DNA from 4 places in the Alkaliphilus sp. B6464 genome. Region 2 is predicted to be linked to each of the others. Evidence: a T-box and tRNA genes for the amino acid it is inferred to sense, from the RefSeq annotation. Region 2 holds a T-box; the other regions hold tRNA genes.
The links. The T-box of region 2 lies ahead of tyrS (tyrosine--tRNA ligase). A T-box ahead of a tRNA ligase gene usually reads a tRNA of that ligase, here a tRNA-Tyr.
Positions count from the first base shown of each region.

Region 1: it has a tRNA-Tyr gene. The T-box ahead of tyrS (tyrosine--tRNA ligase) is inferred to sense a tRNA for this amino acid. The anticodon was not compared.
Region 3: it has a tRNA-Tyr gene. The T-box ahead of tyrS (tyrosine--tRNA ligase) is inferred to sense a tRNA for this amino acid. The anticodon was not compared.
Region 4: it has a tRNA-Tyr gene. The T-box ahead of tyrS (tyrosine--tRNA ligase) is inferred to sense a tRNA for this amino acid. The anticodon was not compared.

Region 1 is NZ_CP058557.1:2,318,183-2,323,098, forward strand. It holds rRNA gene HYG84_RS11410 (23S ribosomal RNA) at 1-1,048, shown strand, start outside; rRNA gene rrf (5S ribosomal RNA) at 1,220-1,336, shown strand; tRNA gene HYG84_RS11420 (tRNA-Asn) at 1,342-1,416, shown strand; tRNA gene HYG84_RS11425 (tRNA-Leu) at 1,424-1,512, shown strand; tRNA gene HYG84_RS11430 (tRNA-Met) at 1,588-1,663, shown strand; tRNA gene HYG84_RS11435 (tRNA-Met) at 1,668-1,744, shown strand; tRNA gene HYG84_RS11440 (tRNA-Glu) at 1,754-1,828, shown strand; tRNA gene HYG84_RS11445 (tRNA-Val) at 1,835-1,910, shown strand; tRNA gene HYG84_RS11450 (tRNA-Asp) at 1,916-1,992, shown strand; tRNA gene HYG84_RS11455 (tRNA-Thr) at 2,077-2,153, shown strand; tRNA gene HYG84_RS11460 (tRNA-Gly) at 2,159-2,232, shown strand; tRNA gene HYG84_RS11465 (tRNA-Lys) at 2,252-2,327, shown strand; tRNA gene HYG84_RS11470 (tRNA-Cys) at 2,347-2,421, shown strand; tRNA gene HYG84_RS11475 (tRNA-Arg) at 2,426-2,502, shown strand; tRNA gene HYG84_RS11480 (tRNA-Tyr) at 2,572-2,656, shown strand; tRNA gene HYG84_RS11485 (tRNA-Leu) at 2,729-2,811, shown strand; tRNA gene HYG84_RS11490 (tRNA-Gly) at 2,896-2,970, shown strand; tRNA gene HYG84_RS11495 (tRNA-His) at 2,979-3,054, shown strand; tRNA gene HYG84_RS11500 (tRNA-Gln) at 3,060-3,136, shown strand; tRNA gene HYG84_RS11505 (tRNA-Lys) at 3,141-3,216, shown strand; tRNA gene HYG84_RS11510 (tRNA-Ser) at 3,226-3,314, shown strand; tRNA gene HYG84_RS11515 (tRNA-Ser) at 3,366-3,457, shown strand; tRNA gene HYG84_RS11520 (tRNA-Pro) at 3,466-3,542, shown strand; tRNA gene HYG84_RS11525 (tRNA-Ile) at 3,570-3,646, shown strand; tRNA gene HYG84_RS11530 (tRNA-Phe) at 3,676-3,751, shown strand; gene HYG84_RS11535 (ribonuclease H-like domain-containing protein) at 3,956-4,916, opposite strand, start outside.
Region 2 is NZ_CP058557.1:3,314,292-3,319,207, reverse strand. It holds gene HYG84_RS16880 (5'-nucleotidase C-terminal domain-containing protein) at 1-394, shown strand, start outside; gene tyrS (tyrosine--tRNA ligase) at 514-1,743, opposite strand; T-box leader at 1,813-2,019, opposite strand; gene nuoE (NADH-quinone oxidoreductase subunit NuoE) at 2,249-2,746, shown strand; gene HYG84_RS16865 (NADH-quinone oxidoreductase subunit NuoF) at 2,767-4,632, shown strand; gene HYG84_RS16860 (NADH-dependent [FeFe] hydrogenase, group A6) at 4,658-4,916, shown strand, end outside.
Region 3 is NZ_CP058557.1:571,261-576,176, forward strand. It holds rRNA gene HYG84_RS02615 (23S ribosomal RNA) at 1-407, opposite strand, end outside; tRNA gene HYG84_RS02620 (tRNA-Ile) at 560-636, opposite strand; rRNA gene HYG84_RS02625 (16S ribosomal RNA) at 816-2,344, opposite strand; tRNA gene HYG84_RS02630 (tRNA-Phe) at 2,653-2,728, opposite strand; tRNA gene HYG84_RS02635 (tRNA-Ile) at 2,745-2,821, opposite strand; tRNA gene HYG84_RS02640 (tRNA-Gly) at 2,832-2,906, opposite strand; tRNA gene HYG84_RS02645 (tRNA-Leu) at 2,990-3,072, opposite strand; tRNA gene HYG84_RS02650 (tRNA-Tyr) at 3,085-3,169, opposite strand; tRNA gene HYG84_RS02655 (tRNA-Thr) at 3,180-3,256, opposite strand; tRNA gene HYG84_RS02660 (tRNA-Asp) at 3,315-3,391, opposite strand; tRNA gene HYG84_RS02665 (tRNA-Val) at 3,397-3,472, opposite strand; tRNA gene HYG84_RS02670 (tRNA-Glu) at 3,479-3,553, opposite strand; tRNA gene HYG84_RS02675 (tRNA-Met) at 3,639-3,714, opposite strand; tRNA gene HYG84_RS02680 (tRNA-Leu) at 3,790-3,878, opposite strand; tRNA gene HYG84_RS02685 (tRNA-Asn) at 3,886-3,960, opposite strand; rRNA gene rrf (5S ribosomal RNA) at 3,966-4,082, opposite strand; rRNA gene HYG84_RS02695 (23S ribosomal RNA) at 4,254-4,916, opposite strand, start outside.
Region 4 is NZ_CP058557.1:577,836-582,751, forward strand. It holds rRNA gene HYG84_RS02695 (23S ribosomal RNA) at 1-615, opposite strand, end outside; tRNA gene HYG84_RS02700 (tRNA-Ala) at 836-911, opposite strand; rRNA gene HYG84_RS02705 (16S ribosomal RNA) at 973-2,501, opposite strand; tRNA gene HYG84_RS02710 (tRNA-Lys) at 2,707-2,782, opposite strand; tRNA gene HYG84_RS02715 (tRNA-Gly) at 2,842-2,915, opposite strand; tRNA gene HYG84_RS02720 (tRNA-Tyr) at 2,928-3,012, opposite strand; tRNA gene HYG84_RS02725 (tRNA-Thr) at 3,023-3,099, opposite strand; tRNA gene HYG84_RS02730 (tRNA-Asp) at 3,135-3,211, opposite strand; tRNA gene HYG84_RS02735 (tRNA-Val) at 3,217-3,292, opposite strand; tRNA gene HYG84_RS02740 (tRNA-Met) at 3,312-3,388, opposite strand; tRNA gene HYG84_RS02745 (tRNA-Phe) at 3,393-3,468, opposite strand; tRNA gene HYG84_RS02750 (tRNA-Ile) at 3,482-3,558, opposite strand; tRNA gene HYG84_RS02755 (tRNA-Pro) at 3,564-3,640, opposite strand; tRNA gene HYG84_RS02760 (tRNA-Trp) at 3,645-3,720, opposite strand; tRNA gene HYG84_RS02765 (tRNA-Ile) at 3,754-3,830, opposite strand; tRNA gene HYG84_RS02770 (tRNA-Pro) at 3,856-3,932, opposite strand; tRNA gene HYG84_RS02775 (tRNA-Ser) at 3,942-4,033, opposite strand; tRNA gene HYG84_RS02780 (tRNA-Ser) at 4,086-4,174, opposite strand; tRNA gene HYG84_RS02785 (tRNA-Lys) at 4,183-4,258, opposite strand; tRNA gene HYG84_RS02790 (tRNA-Gln) at 4,263-4,339, opposite strand; tRNA gene HYG84_RS02795 (tRNA-Arg) at 4,343-4,419, opposite strand; tRNA gene HYG84_RS02800 (tRNA-Gly) at 4,428-4,501, opposite strand; tRNA gene HYG84_RS02805 (tRNA-Thr) at 4,507-4,583, opposite strand; tRNA gene HYG84_RS02810 (tRNA-Asp) at 4,642-4,718, opposite strand; tRNA gene HYG84_RS02815 (tRNA-Val) at 4,724-4,799, opposite strand; tRNA gene HYG84_RS02820 (tRNA-Glu) at 4,806-4,880, opposite strand; tRNA gene HYG84_RS02825 (tRNA-Asn) at 4,886-4,916, opposite strand, start outside.

The DNA.
Region 1 (4,916 bases), 1.0 Mb from region 2:
AAGGGGAATTGTTAGCATCTGCGAAGCAATGAACTTAAGCCCCAGTAAACGGCGGCCGTAACTATAACGGTCCTAAGGTAGCGAAATTCCTTGTCGGGTAAGTTCCGACCCGCACGAAAGGCGTAACGATTTGGGCGCTGTCTCAACAATAGACCCGGTGAAATTGTAATACCAGTGAAGATGCTGGTTACCCGCGACAGGACGGAAAGACCCCGTGGAGCTTTACTGCAACTTGACATTGGATTTCGGTGCTACATGTACAGCATAGGTGGGAGACTTAGAAGCTGGGACGCCAGTCTCAGTGGAGTCATCGTTGGGATACCACTCTTGTAGTACTGAAGTTCTAACCATAGACTGTGAATCCAGTCTTGGGACACTGTCAGGTGGGCAGTTTGACTGGGGCGGTCGCCTCCCAAAAAGTAACGGAGGCGCCCAAAGGTTCCCTCAGCACGGTCGGAAATCGTGCGTAGAGTGTAAAGGCAAAAGGGAGCTTGATTGCGAGACATACAGGTCGAGCAAGGACGAAAGTCGGGCTTAGTGATCCGGTGGTTCCGAGTGGAAGGGCCATCGCTCAACGGATAAAAGCTACCCCGGGGATAACAGGCTTATCTCCCCCAAGAGTCCACATCGACGGGGAGGTTTGGCACCTCGATGTCGGCTCATCACATCCTGGGGCTGTAGTAGGTCCCAAGGGTTGGGCTGTTCGCCCATTAAAGTGGTACGCGAGCTGGGTTCAGAACGTCGTGAGACAGTTCGGTCCCTATCCGTCGCGGGCGCAGGAAATTTGAGAGGAGCTGTCCTTAGTACGAGAGGACCGGGATGGACGCACCTCTGGTGTACCAGTTGTTCTGCCAAGAGCATCGCTGGGTAGCTAAGTGCGGAAGGGATAAGTGCTGAAGGCATCTAAGCACGAAGCCCCCCTCAAGATAAGATTTCCCACTCCGTAAGGAGGTAAGACCCCAAGAAGACTACTTGGTTGATAGGCCTAGGGTGTAAGTGCAGCAATGTACTTAGCTGATAGGTACTAATAGGTCGAGGGCTTGACCAAATATATTCTAACATTGTATAGTTTTGAGGGAATAATTTTCTCTTGACATATTACTTATTAAAGTGGTATGATTAAAATCCAGTTGAAATACAACTTGATTTTAATTTGAAGGAAACTCGGCTAACGCTGAGTACTCCATTCACACCAAATTAAAGATTTGGGTGATTACAATATCGTGGCAATAGCGAAGGGGTCACACCTGTTCCCATACCGAACACAGTAGTTAAGCCCTTCAGCGCTGATGGTACTTGGCGGGAAGCTGCCTGGGAGAGTAGGTCGCTGCGATATTATGTTCCAGAGTAGCTCAATGGTGGAGCACCCGGCTGTTAACCGGTAGGTTGGAGGTTCGAGTCCTCTCTCTGGAGCCATAAGTGCGCCGAAGTGGCGGAACTGGCAGACGCACAGGACTTAAAATCCTGCGGTCCTTCAAGATCGTACCGGTTCGATTCCGGTCTTCGGCACCATTTTTAAAATGAAACTCAGCTAATGCTGAGTATTCCAATCAAACTAAATCAAAGATTTAGATGATTGAAACATATCGCGGGGTGGAGCAGTTGGTAGCTCGTCGGGCTCATAACCCGAAGGTCACAGGTTCAAGTCCTGTCCCCGCAACCAATTTGGCGGCATAGCTTAGTTGGCTAGAGCGTTCGGTTCATACCCGAAAGGTCACAGGTTCGACTCCTGTTGCCGCTACCAATTAATATTGGCCCCTTGGTCAAGCGGTCAAGACACCGCCCTTTCACGGCGGTAACAGGGGTTCGATTCCCCTAGGGGTCACCAAATTTTGGGCGCATAGCTCAGCTGGGAGAGCACCTGCCTTACAAGCAGGGGGTCACAGGTTCAAGTCCTGTTGCGCCCACCAAAATTGGCCTGGTAGTTCAGATGGTTAGAATGCCAGCCTGTCACGCTGGAGGTCGAGGGTTCGAGTCCCTTCCAGGTCGCCAATTTTAATATATTTTTAAAAGGTAACTCAGCATTTGCTGAGTACTGTAATCACACCAAATCAAAGATTTGGGTAATTACAGCATGCTGGTGTAGCTCAGTTGGCCAGAGCAGCTGATTTGTAATCAGCAGGTCGCGGGTTCGAATCCCATCACCAGCTCCATATATGCGGGTGTAGTTCAATGGTAGAACGTCAGCCTTCCAAGCTGATCGCGAGGGTTCGATTCCCTTCACCCGCTCCATTTAATTCGAAAATAACAGGGTCCATTAGCTCAGTCGGTAGAGCACCTGACTTTTAATCAGGGTGTCCCGCGTTCGAGTCGCGGATGGATCACCATGATTAAGTAATTTAAGATGGCGACATAGCCAAGTGGTAAGGCAGAGGTCTGCAAAACCTTTATTCCCCAGTTCAAATCTGGGTGTCGCCTCCAAAATGCGCTCATAGCTCAGCTGGATAGAGTGTCTGACTACGAATCAGAAGGTCGGGAGTTCGAATCTCTCTGGGCGCACCATCTGTTTGTTGATGTAGATTGATTGTATAAACAAATTGAGATTTATGATTAACGATACAATATAAATATGGAGGGGTTCCCGAGCGGCCAAAGGGGGCAGACTGTAAATCTGTTGTCAGCGACTTCGAAGGTTCGAATCCTTCTCCCTCCACCATTTTAAAAAGAAACTCAGTGAATGCTGAGGACTCTAATTACATCAAATCAAGGATTTTAGTAATTGAAATATGCGGGTGTGGCGGAATTGGCAGACGCACTAGACTTAGGATCTAGCGGGAAACCGTGGGGGTTCGACTCCCTTCACCCGCACCATTATTGTAAAACGTTTCAAGGAAACTCAGCTAATGCTGGGTATTCAACTCACACCAAATTTAAAAAATTGGGTGATTGAAGCATGCGGAAGTGGCTCAGTGGTAGAGCATCGCCTTGCCAAGGCGAGGGTCGCGGGTTCGAGTCCCGTCTTCCGCTCCATTATTATGGTGGATGTAGTCAAGTGGTTAAGACACAGGATTGTGGCTCCTGCACTCGTGGGTTCGACTCCCATCATCCACCCCAAGTTTTGGGATATAGCCAAGTCGGTAAGGCAACGGACTTTGACTCCGTCATTCCGCAGGTTCGAGTCCTGCTATCCCAGCCATTTTGACCCATTAGCTCAGTCGGTAGAGCACCTGACTTTTAATCAGGGTGTCCCGCGTTCGAGTCGCGGATGGGTCACCAACTAATAATGGAGAGGTGTCCGAGTGGTTTAAGGAGCTGGTCTTGAAAACCAGTGACTCCGCAAGGGGCCGTGGGTTCGAATCCCACCCTCTCCGCCATTATTATTGCATTATATATTAAATGAGTGTATAATGTAGATATCCTAAAATGGAGAAGTACTCAAGTAGGCTGAAGAGGACGGTTTGCTAAACCGTTAGGTCGCGTAAGTGGCGCGCGGGTTCGAATCCCGCCTTCTCCGCCATTTTAAATCCGGGTGTAGCGCAGTTTGGTAGCGCACATGGTTTGGGACCATGGGGCCGGGGGTTCGAATCCCTCCACCCGGACCAGGTACAATTATATACTCATAAAAGTGAGGGCCTTTAGCTCAGTTGGTCAGAGCGTCCGGCTCATAACCGGCAGGTCCGGGGTTCGAGTCCCTGAAGGCCCACCATTTTCATTGTACAAGAAAGTACAAAACAAGCCCAGATAGCTCAGTCGGTAGAGCAGGGGACTGAAAATCCCCGTGTCGGTGGTTCGATTCCGCCTCTGGGCACCAGAAAAAGAACTGATATTTTATGTATCAGTTCTTTTTATTATTGTTTAATGAGGCTCTTTGTCAATAGTTGGGGTAGGATTATCAGTAATCCTGCTCCATTATTGCATTTGAGCCTATTTTAATATGAGCATAGGGTTCTACATGTTTTTGGGTACACTAAATAAACCTAACTAAAATATAGGAACTTTATGGTATTTATATTTATTATTTAGGGAATATAGATTTTAAAATAATAGAAAGCAGTTCTCCTATTAAGTGAATGTTAAGATGTCCGCCGAGCTTTAAAATCATCAGTCTATTGGGAAAGTATTTTTCGCTATAATAATCACTTTTATTAAATAGTGATTTAGATAAATTAAAATTTTCTAAATTAATATAACTACATTTTTCTCCAGTAGATAGATAACCTTCAAATAATGGAATTTCAATATTGAACTCGCCATTATAGGGATGCCATTCGAAATTAAAGTTAGATCCATAATATATAACATCTAGTATATCTTTAAAGCTTTCAGTAAGTCCTTTTATATGTAAAAAACCCTTCTTAATTAATATATTTTTAGGATATACATTGAAATTAATTTTTTTAGAATTATAATTTACAATTATCTCTTTTCCTATAATGTCGTATTTTTCAATGGAAATACTATCAAAAACAGTAAGTAGCTTATTTAAATAATAAATATCTTCATAATTATGAAGTAATATTGTTTTTTCAACACTAGGTGAAGGATTTTTAACATATTCCTTGTATAACAGCACACTATCTTTTCCGCTAATAGTATCCTTTCTATTAATTCCTACAAAACGCTCAACAGTTTTTAGTTTAAAATTTTCTAATGGAAGTTGCTTTTTTTCCTTTCTAAGACACTGCAGTATATCAATATGTTTAATATTATCAAAATTCCATTCTAACTTATTAAACATAAAACGTTCTTTTAGAAAAGGTATATCAAATGTCGCGCCATTATAGGTAATAACATAGGGGAAATTTGTAAAAATATTGGAGAATTCTAGTAAAATACTAATTTCCTCATTAGGATTTTCTGCAAAAAATTGTTTTAATATAATAGTATCGTTTACATTATATAAAATCCCAATCAAAATAACTTGATGATACTTTCTACTAAGTCCTGTTGTTTCAATATCTATTACACAATACTCA
Region 2 (4,916 bases):
TAATGATTTTATTGCTGCTGGTGGGGATGGGTATACAATGATTGCTGCTGGAGAACTAGTTCAAGAAATGATGACTATGGATGAGGCGGTAATTAACTATATAAAAGAAAAGAAAGTTGTAGAGTCTAAATTAGAAGGACGAATTTTAGTTAAAGAAGTAGAAGAACAAAAAGAAGAGCGAGTAGAAGTAGTAGAAGAAGTAAAAGAAGTAAAAGAAGAGGTAGTAAAACCAGTTGTAAAAGAACCTATTGTTTATATTGTTAAGTCAGGAGATTGGTTATCAAAGATTGCTATTAAACACAATGTAACTTGGCAAGAATTACAAAAAATCAATAATATTAAAAATGCAGATTTAATTTTCCCAGGACAAAAAATAATAATTCCTGCTAGCTAATAAAAATAAAACTTAGCATAATAACAAATAAAGGAGTAGTGGATTTCCATTACTCCTTTTAAATATTCATTATATAGCTAAAATCTTTAATACATAGATTATATTAGCATTAAATATTTTTAGTCGATTAATCTAATTTGATGGTAAGTTTTTTTACCTTTTTTAATCATTAATGTATCATCTTTAAAGAAATCAAGTGTGACTAAAGTATTAATATCAGTTATTTTCCTATCATTAATAACTATTCCACCTTGTTGTATTAGACGTCTACCTTCTCCACGAGATGGAATCAACTCAGCTTTAGATAGTAGAGTAATAACGTCTATACCATCTGTAAATTCACCTTTAGAAATCTCAGTTGATGGAACAGATCCACCTAGAGCACCTTCACCAAATAGGGATTTTGCAGCTTCTTCTGCTTTTTTAGCTTCTTCTTCTCCATGTACTAACTTTGTAACTTCAAAGGCAAGAACCTCTTTGGCTTTGTTTATTTCAGCACCCTCAAGAGAACCTAGTCTTTTTACCTCATCCATAGGTAAAAAAGTAAGTAGAGAAAGACAGTTTTCAACATCAGCATCTGCAACATTTCTCCAGTATTGGTAGAACTCAAAAGGAGATGTTTTCTTAGGATCTAACCAAACTGCTCCAGATTGAGTTTTGCCCATTTTTTGACCTTCACTTGTAGTTAGTAGTGTAAAGGTCATTCCATATGCAGATTCACCTTCAACTCTTCTAATTAAGTCAGCACCTGCAATAATATTCGACCATTGATCATCTCCACCTAATTGCAGACGACAACCATATTTTCTAAATAACTCTAAAAAATCATAGGATTGCATAATCATGTAGTTAAATTCAAAGAAAGATAATCCTTTTTCCATTCTATTTTTAAAGCATTCTGCTGTTAACATTCTATTAACAGAGAAGTGTCTACCTATTTCTCTAATAAAGGAAACATAGTTTAAGTCCAATAACCAATTAGCATTGTTTTCTACAATGGCGTTACCTTCTGATAAATCGATTAATCTTTTACTTTGTTCAATAAAACAATTAACATTATGCTGAATTGTTTCTGGGGTCATCATTTGCCTCATATCAGTTCTTCCAGATGGGTCCCCAATCATTCCAGTACCACCACCTGCCAAGAATATAGGTCTATGCCCTGCTTTTTGAAGATGTGCCATAGCCATGAGCTGTACAAAATGACCTACATGTAAGCTATCTGCTGTTGGGTCAAAACCTATATAGAAAGTAACTTTCTCTTTACCTAACATCTCTCTAATTTCATCTTCATGTGTAAATTGTTTAACAAAACCACGTTGTTTTAAAACGTCAAAAACATTTTCCATTTTAAATCCTCCTCTTTAAATTCGTAAAAAGTATATTTTTCTATACAAAAATAAAAGGGCTATCTAGTCCTAAAGGACGAGATAACCCGTGGTACCACCTTAATTTACATCAAATAGATGCCTCAATCCATTATAACGGATGGAAACCGGCGAAGCTTTTAACTTCACAACTCCAGAATGTAATTCATCTTACCATGTACTATAGATCTTTCACCAGCCGATCTACTCTCTAGAATTGTAACCATGGGGACTACTTATTTCTTTCAATGTTTTAACAGTTAGTAGATATTTTGCCCTATTATATCATAAATTAGTCAATAATACAAGACTGTTTTATAAAATAAAGATATTGTTATTTTTACAACAATATGCGAAATATTTTAAATATACTGAATATTAAATTGAATTATGCAATAAATTTGATATAATAAATTAATAGCATTTTAAGATAGACATTGAAGATTATTTTACAAATTTAAAATATAAAAAGGATGGAGGGATTAATATGATGGATAATCAAAACTGTTGTTGTAATTATGCTGAAAGCAACAATAGCCTTATTATGGCTAAAGAAGAATTAAGAGCTTTTAAAGAAATGGAAGGAGGATTAATACCAGCACTACATAAGGTACAAGATATTTATGGATATCTTCCAGAGGAGGCTTTAAAGCTTATATCTGAAGAATTAGATGTACCCATAACTGATATTTATGGAGTAGCTTCTTTTTACTCTTTGTTTTCATTGGTGCCTAAGGGTAAGCATGTAGTAAGTGTATGTTTAGGCACTGCATGCTATGTTAATGGTGCTCAAAAAATTCTAGATAGATTAAGTGAGGAGTTAGAAGTAAAAGTAGGAAAGACAACTAGGGATGGTAAGTTTACCTTGCAATCAACAAGATGTATAGGTGCTTGTGGATTAGCACCAGTAATAATGATAGATGAAAAGGTATATGGAAGGGTAATCCCTAATGATATTCCAAAGATATTAAAGGATTTTGAATAAGGCCAAAGGGGGGATAAATAATGAAGTCTATTGAAGAATTAAATGAAATAAGGCAAAGTACTAAAATGCTAGTTAACCAAGGACAGGATAGAACTAATCCAAGAATAGTAGTTGGTATGGCCACTTGTGGAATAGCTGCAGGTGCAAATCTAGTGTTAGATACAATAATGGAAGAAGTAAGAAATCTGAATATTGCTGATGTAACTGTTGCACAAACAGGATGTATTGGTGTTTGTAGGCTAGAGCCTATAGTTGAAGTTATTATGCCAGGGGAAGATAAGATTACTTATGTTGAAATGACTCCTGAAAAAGCTAAGAAAGTAGTAAATCAACATATTAAAGAAGGTAAGGTTGTAGAGGAATATAATATACTTTTATCTCAAGATGAGGAACACAAAATATATAAATCCTTAAACGATGTAGATTTTTATAAAAAACAATTTAGAGTCGCTCTTAAAAATTGCGGTGTAATAGATCCTGAGTCAATAGATGAATATATTGCAGTTGATGGGTATAAAGCTTTAGAAAAAGTGTTATCGGAGATGAAGCCTAAGGAAGTAGTAGATTTAATAAAACAATCAGGTTTGAGAGGTAGAGGAGGTGGAGGATTTCCAACAGGATTAAAATGGGAATTTACTGCCAAGGCTCAAGGGGATCAGAAGTATGTAATATGTAATGCTGATGAGGGAGATCCAGGAGCATTTATGGATAGATCCATATTGGAAGGTGATCCTTATACGGTGTTGGAAGCCATGACAATAGCGGGTTATGCTATAGGTGCAAATAAAGGATATATTTATGTAAGGGCAGAGTACCCTATGGCAGTTAAGAGATTAGATAAGGCTATAATTAAGGCGAAGGAATATGGATTATTAGGTCAAAAAATATTTAGAACTAATTTTGATTTTGATTTAGAAATAAGACTAGGTGCTGGAGCCTTTGTATGCGGCGAAGAAACTGCTCTTATACATTCAATAGAAGGAGAAAGAGGAGTGTCAACTCAAAAACCACCCTTCCCAGCTAATAGTGGACTTTGGGGAAAACCAACATTAATAAATAACGTTGAGACCTTTGCGAATATAACTCAAATAATATTAAAAGGGCATGAGTGGTTTAAGTCTATAGGTACCGAAAAGAGTCCTGGCACTAAGGTTTTTGCACTTGGGGGTAAAATAAATAATCCAGGATTAGTAGAAATACCAATGGGGACACCTTTAAGAGATGTTATATACGAAATAGGGGACGGAATACCAAACAATAAGAAATTTAAGGCAGTTCAAACTGGAGGACCTTCTGGAGGATGTATACCAGCAGAACTTTTAGATTCACCTATTGATTATGATACTTTAATTGCCATTGGCTCTATGATGGGTTCTGGTGGAATGATAGTAATGGATGAAGATAATTGTATGGTTGATGTTGCTAAATTCTTTTTAGAGTTTGTTGCTGATGAGTCTTGTGGCAAATGTACACCTTGTAGAATTGGAACTAGAAGACTCTTTGAATTATTAGAAAAAATAACATCAGGAAATGGAAGCACTGCAGATATAGATAAATTAGAAAATCTTTCTCGTGAAATAAAGGCTACAGCTCTATGTGGATTAGGCCAGACAGCTCCAAATCCTGTTCTATCTACTCTACGGTATTTTAGAAATGAATATAGTGCTCATGTTAATAAAGAGTGCCCAGCAGGAGCATGCCAATCTTTAATAAGTTATGTGATAAATCACTCTAAGTGTATAGGCTGTAGTGTTTGTAGTAAGGTTTGTCCAGCAGATGCTATATTCGGAGAATTAAAAAAACCTTATACTATAGACCAATCAATATGCGTTACATGTGGAGCTTGTATTAGTAAATGTAAATTTAATGCTATAGAGATTCATTAATATTCAAAACAAGGAGTGATTAAATATGATTAAATTTACAATTGATGGTATTTCCTCTGAGGTACCTAAGGGGACTACTATACTTGAAGCCGCTAGGAGTTTAGGAAAGCATATACCAACATTGTGTCATTTAAAAGGTGTTAATAATAGTGGAAGCTGTAGAGTATGTGTAGTAGAAGTAGGACCCAAATTAGTATCATCATGTTCCGTTTTAGTGGAAGAGGGGATGAATATAAAAACTAACACCACTAAAGTTAGAGAAGCACGTAAAACCGTAGTACAAC
Region 3 (4,916 bases), 680 kb from region 2:
ATCACGGTCTAGAATATCATCGTTTCATGTACAGGACTATTACCTTCTATGGTGAGTCTTTCCAAACCTCTTCTATTACGATGAGTCATCATATATGACCGGTCCGCAACCCCGATAGAGAAAACCCTATCGGTTTGGGCTTATCCCCTTTCGCTCGCCGCTACTTAGGGAATCGATTTTTCTTTCTCTTCCTCAGGGTACTTAGATGTTTCAGTTCCCCTGGTATGTCTTCTATTACCTATTGATTGAGTAATAGATACTTAGGTATTAACCTAAGTAGGTTTCCCCATTCGGAAATCCCCGGATCAAAGATTGCTTGCATCTCCCCGAGGCTTATCGCAGCTTACCACGTCCTTCATCGACTCCTGGTGCCAAGGCATCCGCCTTCTGCCCTTATTAGCTTGACCAAAGCTATTCGCAGTTTCGCATTACAAATTTGTTTACTCCCTTACGGTCGCACAAATTTGATGCTCATTGCGTTTGACCTACCTTCGACTTGCTTTGCAAATCCGGTTAGGTCATAATCTAACATTGTGTAGTTTTCAAGGAACTATTTTAGTGGTGGGCTCAAGTGGACTCGAACCACCGACCTCACGCTTATCAGGCGTGCGCTCTAACCACCTGAGCTATGAGCCCTGATGCTTCAATCTCCCAAATCTTCAATTTAGCGTGATTGGAGTACTTTTAGCACTTGAATTTTTAAGTTTAAGCTTAAAAATGAGTGTGATAGACGACTTTCGGCAATAGCCGAGTTTCATCTTGAAAGACAAGAAGTCTCTCAAAACTAAACAGTATAGATTGCCAATTCTCCTTAGAAAGGAGGTGATCCAGCCGCACCTTCCGATACGGCTACCTTGTTACGACTTCACCCCAGTCATTGGCTTCACCTTCGACAGCTTCCTCCAATAAAGGTTGGATAGCTGGCTTCGGGTGCTTCCGACTCCCGTGGTGTGACGGGCGGTGTGTACAAGACCCGGGAACGCATTCACCGCGACATTCTGATCCGCGATTACTAGCAACTCCGACTTCATGTGGGCGAGTTTCAGCCCACAATCCGAACTGGGACCGATTTTGTAGGATTCGCTCCGGATTACTCCTTGGCTGCCCGTTGTATCGGCCATTGTAGCACGTGTGTAGCCCTGAACATAAGGGGCATGATGATTTGACGTCATCCCCACCTTCCTCCGAGTTATCCCCGGCAGTCTCTCTAGAGTGCCCAGCCGAACTGCTGGCAACTAAAGACAAGGGTTGCGCTCGTTGCGGGACTTAACCCAACATCTCACGACACGAGCTGACGACAACCATGCACCACCTGTCACCTCAGTCCCCGAAGGGAAGGCTTCGATTAAAAAGCTGTCCGAGGGATGTCAAGTCCAGGTAAGGTTCTTCGCGTTGCTTCGAATTAAACCACATGCTCCGCTGCTTGTGCGGGTCCCCGTCAATTCCTTTGAGTTTCATTCTTGCGAACGTACTCCCCAGGCGGAGTGCTTAATGCGTTAACTGCGGCACCGAGGTTTGACCCCCAACACCTAGCACTCATCGTTTACGGCGTGGACTACCAGGGTATCTAATCCTGTTCGCTACCCACGCTTTCGTGCCTCAGCGTCAGTTGCAGTCCAGAGAGTCGCCTTCGCCACTGGTGTTCCTCCTAATATCTACGCATTTCACCGCTACACTAGGAATTCCACTCTCCTCTCCTGCACTCAAGCCCTACAGTTTCAAAGGCTTACTACGGTTGAGCCGTAGCCTTTAACCTCTGACCCATAGGGCCGCCTACGCACCCTTTACGCCCAATGATTCCGGATAACGCTTGCCCCCTACGTATTACCGCGGCTGCTGGCACGTAGTTAGCCGGGGCTTCCTCCTAAGGTACCGTCATTATCTTCCCTTAGGACAGAGCTTTACGACTCGAAAGCCTTCATCGCTCACGCGGCGTTGCTGCATCAGGGTTTCCCCCATTGTGCAATATTCCCCACTGCTGCCTCCCGTAGGAGTCTGGACCGTGTCTCAGTTCCAGTGTGGCCGTTCACCCTCTCAGGCCGGCTACTGATCGTCGCCTTGGTGAGCCATTACCTCACCAACTAGCTAATCAGACGCGGGCCCATCCTATACCGAAATTCTTTGACCTTTTAGGGATGCCCCTAAAAGGTATTATGGGGTATTAGCAATGGTTTCCCATTGTTATTCCCCTGTACAGGGTAGGTTGCCCACGCGTTACTCACCCGTCCGCCGCTAAATTAAAATCATTCCACCCGAAGGCTTCCTGAAAATAACTCCGCTCGACTTGCATGTGTTAGGCACGCCGCCAGCGTTCATCCTGAGCCAGGATCAAACTCTTAATAAAAAATTTCTGGGTACCATCTTTTAAAGATGGATTTATTATTTGCTGGCTTAATCTATACTGTTTAGTTTTCAAAGACCTCTTCAAGGGCTTGTGCCCCCTCGCCTTGTTTCGGCGACTTATTTAATATATCACATCTGAAATATTATGTCAACGTTTTTTTAATTTATTTTCAAACTTTTAAATTCCAACTATATAACTACTTTTTACTATGACAACCTTTGAAATATAGATATACTATATAAAATAAAAAGATAATTATAATTTTAGTGAAAATAAAAAAAGAGACTTGTATCATTCAATCTCTTCATTGGTGCCCAGAGGCGGAATCGAACCACCGACACGGGGATTTTCAGTCCCCTGCTCTACCGACTGAGCTATCTGGGCCTGTTTATTATTTAAATGGTGGGCTCAAGTGGACTCGAACCACCGACCTCACGCTTATCAGGCGTGCGCTCTAACCACCTGAGCTATGAGCCCATAAATAAATTGGAGCGGAAGACGGGACTCGAACCCGCGACCCTCGCCTTGGCAAGGCGATGCTCTACCACTGAGCCACTTCCGCATGCTTCAATCACCCAAATTAAAAATTTGGTGTGAGTGGAGTACTCAGCACTAACTGAGTTTCCTTGAAATATTTTAATATAATGGTGCGGGTGAAGGGAGTCGAACCCCCACGGTTGCCCGCTAGATCCTAAGTCTAGTGCGTCTGCCAATTCCGCCACACCCGCATATTAAATTAATGGTGGAGGGAGAAGGATTCGAACCTTCGAAGTCGTTGACAACAGATTTACAGTCTGCCCCCTTTGGCCGCTCGGGAACCCCTCCGTACAAATAATGGAGCTGGTGATGGGATTCGAACCCGCGACCTGCTGATTACAAATCAGCTGCTCTGGCCAACTGAGCTACACCAGCATACTGTGATTACAGTACTCAGCAAATGCTGAGTTACCTTTTGAAAATATATTAAAATTGGCGACCTGGAAGGGACTCGAACCCTCGACCTCCAGCGTGACAGGCTGGCATTCTAACCATCTGAACTACCAGGCCAATTTTGGTGGGCGCAACAGGACTTGAACCTGTGACCCCCTGCTTGTAAGGCAGGTGCTCTCCCAGCTGAGCTATGCGCCCGAAATTTGGTGACCCCTAGGGGAATCGAACCCCTGTTACCGCCGTGAAAGGGCGGTGTCTTGACCGCTTGACCAAGGGGCCAAAATGGTTGCGGGGACAGGACTTGAACCTGTGACCTTCGGGTTATGAACCGAACGCTCTAGCCAACTAAGCTATGCCGCCAAAATGGTTGCGGGGACAGGACTTGAACCTGTGACCTTCGGGTTATGAGCCCGACGAGCTACCAACTGCTCCACCCCGCGATATGTTTCAATCATCTAAATCTTTGATTTAGTTTGATTGGAATACTCAGCATTAGCTGAGTTTCATTTTAAAAATGGTGCCGAAGACCGGAATCGAACCGGTACGATCTTGAAGGACCGCAGGATTTTAAGTCCTGTGCGTCTGCCAGTTCCGCCACTTCGGCACACTTATGGCTCCAGAGAGAGGACTCGAACCTCCAACCTACCGGTTAACAGCCGGGTGCTCCACCATTGAGCTACTCTGGAACATAATATCGCAGCGACCTACTCTCCCAGGCAGCTTCCCGCCAAGTACCATCAGCGCTGAAGGGCTTAACTACTGTGTTCGGTATGGGAACAGGTGTGACCCCTTCGCTATTGCCACGATATTGCAATCACCCAAATCTTTGATTTGGTGTGAATGGAGTACTCAGCGTTAGCCGAGTTTCCTTCAAATTAAAATCAAGTTGTATTTCAACTGGATTTTAATCATACCACTTTAATAAGTAATATGTCAAGAGAAAATTATTCCCTCAAAACTATACAATGTTAGAATATATTTGGTCAAGCCCTCGACCTATTAGTACCTATCAGCTAAGTACATTGCTGCACTTACACCCTAGGCCTATCAACCAAGTAGTCTTCTTGGGGTCTTACCTCCTTACGGAGTGGGAAATCTTATCTTGAGGGGGGCTTCGTGCTTAGATGCCTTCAGCACTTATCCCTTCCGCACTTAGCTACCCAGCGATGCTCTTGGCAGAACAACTGGTACACCAGAGGTGCGTCCATCCCGGTCCTCTCGTACTAAGGACAGCTCCTCTCAAATTTCCTGCGCCCGCGACGGATAGGGACCGAACTGTCTCACGACGTTCTGAACCCAGCTCGCGTACCACTTTAATGGGCGAACAGCCCAACCCTTGGGACCTACTACAGCCCCAGGATGTGATGAGCCGACATCGAGGTGCCAAACCTCCCCGTCGATGTGGACTCTTGGGGGAGATAAGCCTGTTATCCCCGGGGTAGCTTTTATCCGTTGAGCGATGGCCCTTCCACTCGGAACCACCGGATCACTAAGCCCGACTTTCGTCCTTGCTCGACCTGTATGTCTCGCAATCAAGCTCCCTTTTGCCTTTACACTCTACGCACGATTTCCGACCGTGCTGAGGGAACCTTTGGGCGCCTCCGTTACTTTTTGGGAGGCGACCGCCCCAGTCAAACTGCCC
Region 4 (4,916 bases), 690 kb from region 2:
CGTTCTACAAAAAGTACGCGGTCACACATAAAAAGTGCTCCCACAGTTTGTAAGCAGAAGGTTTCAGGTTCTATTTCACTCCCCTTCCGGGGTTCTTTTCACCTTTCCCTCACGGTACTATGCGCTATCGGTCACCAGGTAGTATTTAGCCTTGGGGGGTGGTCCCCCCTGCTTCCCACAAGGTTTCACGTGCCTCGTGGTACTCTGGATCACGGTCTAGAATATCATCGTTTCATGTACAGGACTATTACCTTCTATGGTGAGTCTTTCCAAACCTCTTCTATTACGATGAGTCATCATATATGACCGGTCCGCAACCCCGATAGAGAAAACCCTATCGGTTTGGGCTTATCCCCTTTCGCTCGCCGCTACTTAGGGAATCGATTTTTCTTTCTCTTCCTCAGGGTACTTAGATGTTTCAGTTCCCCTGGTATGTCTTCTATTACCTATTGATTGAGTAATAGATACTTAGGTATTAACCTAAGTAGGTTTCCCCATTCGGAAATCCCCGGATCAAAGATTGCTTGCATCTCCCCGAGGCTTATCGCAGCTTACCACGTCCTTCATCGACTCCTGGTGCCAAGGCATCCGCCTTCTGCCCTTATTAGCTTGACCAAAGCTATTCGCAGTTTCGCATTCTAAATTTGTTTACTCCCTTACGGTCGCACAAATTTGATGCTCATTGCGTTTGACCTACCTTCGATTTGTTTCACAAATCGGGTTAGGTCATAATCTAACATTGTGTAGTTTTCAAGGAACTATTTAACCGTCTTTAAGACGGAATAATATAATACCAAATAAAATGTTTTATGTCAACCTTTAAATTGGTATTCTATGGTGGAGACGAGGAGAGTCGAACTCCTGACCCCCTGCTTGCAAGGCAGGTGCTCTCCCAACTGAGCTACGCCCCCATGTATTGAAAGACAAGAAGTCCCTCAAAACTAGACAGTATAGATTGCCAATTCTCCTTAGAAAGGAGGTGATCCAGCCGCACCTTCCGATACGGCTACCTTGTTACGACTTCACCCCAGTCATTGGCTTCACCTTCGACAGCTTCCTCCAATAAAGGTTGGATAGCTGGCTTCGGGTGCTTCCGACTCCCGTGGTGTGACGGGCGGTGTGTACAAGACCCGGGAACGCATTCACCGCGACATTCTGATCCGCGATTACTAGCAACTCCGACTTCATGTGGGCGAGTTTCAGCCCACAATCCGAACTGGGACCGATTTTGTAGGATTCGCTCCGGATTACTCCTTGGCTGCCCGTTGTATCGGCCATTGTAGCACGTGTGTAGCCCTGAACATAAGGGGCATGATGATTTGACGTCATCCCCACCTTCCTCCGAGTTATCCCCGGCAGTCTCTCTAGAGTGCCCAGCCGAACTGCTGGCAACTAAAGACAAGGGTTGCGCTCGTTGCGGGACTTAACCCAACATCTCACGACACGAGCTGACGACAACCATGCACCACCTGTCACCTCAGTCCCCGAAGGGAAGGCTTCGATTAAAAAGCTGTCCGAGGGATGTCAAGTCCAGGTAAGGTTCTTCGCGTTGCTTCGAATTAAACCACATGCTCCGCTGCTTGTGCGGGTCCCCGTCAATTCCTTTGAGTTTCATTCTTGCGAACGTACTCCCCAGGCGGAGTGCTTAATGCGTTAACTGCGGCACCGAGGTTTGACCCCCAACACCTAGCACTCATCGTTTACGGCGTGGACTACCAGGGTATCTAATCCTGTTCGCTACCCACGCTTTCGTGCCTCAGCGTCAGTTGCAGTCCAGAGAGTCGCCTTCGCCACTGGTGTTCCTCCTAATATCTACGCATTTCACCGCTACACTAGGAATTCCACTCTCCTCTCCTGCACTCAAGCCCTACAGTTTCAAAGGCTTACTACGGTTGAGCCGTAGCCTTTAACCTCTGACCCATAGGGCCGCCTACGCACCCTTTACGCCCAATGATTCCGGATAACGCTTGCCCCCTACGTATTACCGCGGCTGCTGGCACGTAGTTAGCCGGGGCTTCCTCCTAAGGTACCGTCATTATCTTCCCTTAGGACAGAGCTTTACGACTCGAAAGCCTTCATCGCTCACGCGGCGTTGCTGCATCAGGGTTTCCCCCATTGTGCAATATTCCCCACTGCTGCCTCCCGTAGGAGTCTGGACCGTGTCTCAGTTCCAGTGTGGCCGTTCACCCTCTCAGGCCGGCTACTGATCGTCGCCTTGGTGAGCCATTACCTCACCAACTAGCTAATCAGACGCGGGCCCATCCTATACCGAAATTCTTTGACCTTCTAGGGATGCCCCTAAAAGGTATTATGGGGTATTAGCAATGGTTTCCCATTGTTATTCCCCTGTACAGGGTAGGTTGCCCACGCGTTACTCACCCGTCCGCCGCTAAATTAAAATCATTCCACCCGAAGGCTTCCTGAAAATAACTCCGCTCGACTTGCATGTGTTAGGCACGCCGCCAGCGTTCATCCTGAGCCAGGATCAAACTCTTAATAAAAAATTTCTGGGTACCATCTTTTAAAGATGGATTTATTATTTGCTGGCTTAATCTATACTGTTTAGTTTTCAAAGACCTCTTCAAGGGCTTATGCCCCATCGCCTTGTTGCGGCGACTTTGTTTAATATATCATATCTAAAATATTATGTCAATATTTTTTTCGTATCTTGTTTTTAAAACTTTACTAAAAATGTTTTATGAAAAATGGTGACCCATCCGCGACTCGAACGCGGGACACCCTGATTAAAAGTCAGGTGCTCTACCGACTGAGCTAATGGGTCAAATATTTTAATCACTCAAACCCCTAAACTGATATGAGCAAAATAATACAAGTTTTCAATGGAGCGGGTGAAGGGAATCGAACCCTCGCGATCAGCTTGGAAGGCTGACGTTCTACCATTGAACTACACCCGCATATTAAATTAATGGTGGAGGGAGAAGGATTCGAACCTTCGAAGTCGTTGACAACAGATTTACAGTCTGCCCCCTTTGGCCGCTCGGGAACCCCTCCGTACAAATAATGGAGCTGGTGATGGGATTCGAACCCGCGACCTGCTGATTACAAATCAGCTGCTCTGGCCAACTGAGCTACACCAGCATGAATATTTGCTATTTAATGTATTATATTGAAATTGGCGATCCGGAAGGGACTCGAACCCTCGACCTCCAGCGTGACAGGCTGGCATTCTAACCAACTGAACTACCGGACCAAATTTGGTGGGCGCAACAGGACTTGAACCTGTGACCCCCTGCTTGTAAGGCAGGTGCTCTCCCAGCTGAGCTATGCGCCCTTATAGATAAGATTAAACATGGTAGCGGCAACAGGAGTCGAACCTGTGACCTTTCGGGTATGAACCGAACGCTCTAGCCAACTAAGCTATGCCGCCATTATGGTGCCCAGAGGCGGAATCGAACCACCGACACGGGGATTTTCAGTCCCCTGCTCTACCGACTGAGCTATCTGGGCTTGTACAATCAAATGGTGGGCTCAAGTGGACTCGAACCACCGACCTCACGCTTATCAGGCGTGCGCTCTAACCACCTGAGCTATGAGCCCACAATTGGTCCGGGTGGAGGGATTCGAACCCCCGGCCCCATGGTCCCAAACCATGTGCGCTACCAAACTGCGCTACACCCGGAAACTGGCAGGGGTGGCAGGACTTGAACCCACGACACGTGGTTTTGGAGACCACTGTTCTACCAACTGAACTACACCCCTATATTTACACATTACTTTAAATTATTTTTAAAATGGTGGGCCTTCAGGGACTCGAACCCCGGACCTGCCGGTTATGAGCCGGATGCTCTGACCAACTGAGCTAAAGGCCCTCATTTTTTTAGTATTTTATATAACTGGTCCGGGTGGAGGGATTCGAACCCCCGGCCCCATGGTCCCAAACCATGTGCGCTACCAAACTGCGCTACACCCGGAAAGTATAATGGCGGAGAAGGCGGGATTCGAACCCGCGCGCCACTTACGCGACCTAACGGTTTAGCAAACCGTCCTCTTCAGCCTACTTGAGTACTTCTCCATTTTTAGAATACCTATATTATACACCCATTTTATATATAATGCAATAATAATGGCGGAGAGGGTGGGATTCGAACCCACGGCCCCTTGCGGAGTCACTGGTTTTCAAGACCAGCTCCTTAAACCACTCGGACACCTCTCCTTGATTGTTGGTGACCCATCCGCGACTCGAACGCGGGACACCCTGATTAAAAGTCAGGTGCTCTACCGACTGAGCTAATGGGTCAAAATGGCTGGGATAGCAGGACTCGAACCTGCGGAATGACGGAGTCAAAGTCCGTTGCCTTACCGACTTGGCTATATCCCATTATGGCGTACCTACAGGGATTCGAACCCCGGACACATGGCTTAGAAGGCCATTGCTCTATCCTGCTGAGCTATAGGTACATGTTTAATGGAGCGGGTGAAGGGAATCGAACCCTCGCGATCAGCTTGGAAGGCTGACGTTCTACCATTGAACTACACCCGCATATATGGAGCTGGTGATGGGATTCGAACCCGCGACCTGCTGATTACAAATCAGCTGCTCTGGCCAACTGAGCTACACCAGCATACTGTGATTACAGTACTCAGCAAATGCTGAGTTACCTTTTAAAAATATATTAAAATTGGCGACCTGGAAGGGACTCGAACCCTCGACCTCCAGCGTGACAGGCTGGCATTCTAACCATCTGAACTACCAGGCCAATTTTGGTGGGCGCAACAGGACTTGAACCTGTGACCCCCTGCTTGTAAGGCAGGTGCTCTCCCAGCTGAGCTATGCGCCCAAAATTTGGTGACCCCTAGGGGAATCGAACCCCTGTTACCGCCGTGAAAGGGCGGTGTCTTGACCGCTTGACCAAGGGGCCAAAGTTGGCTCCAGAGAGAGGACTCGAACCTCCAAC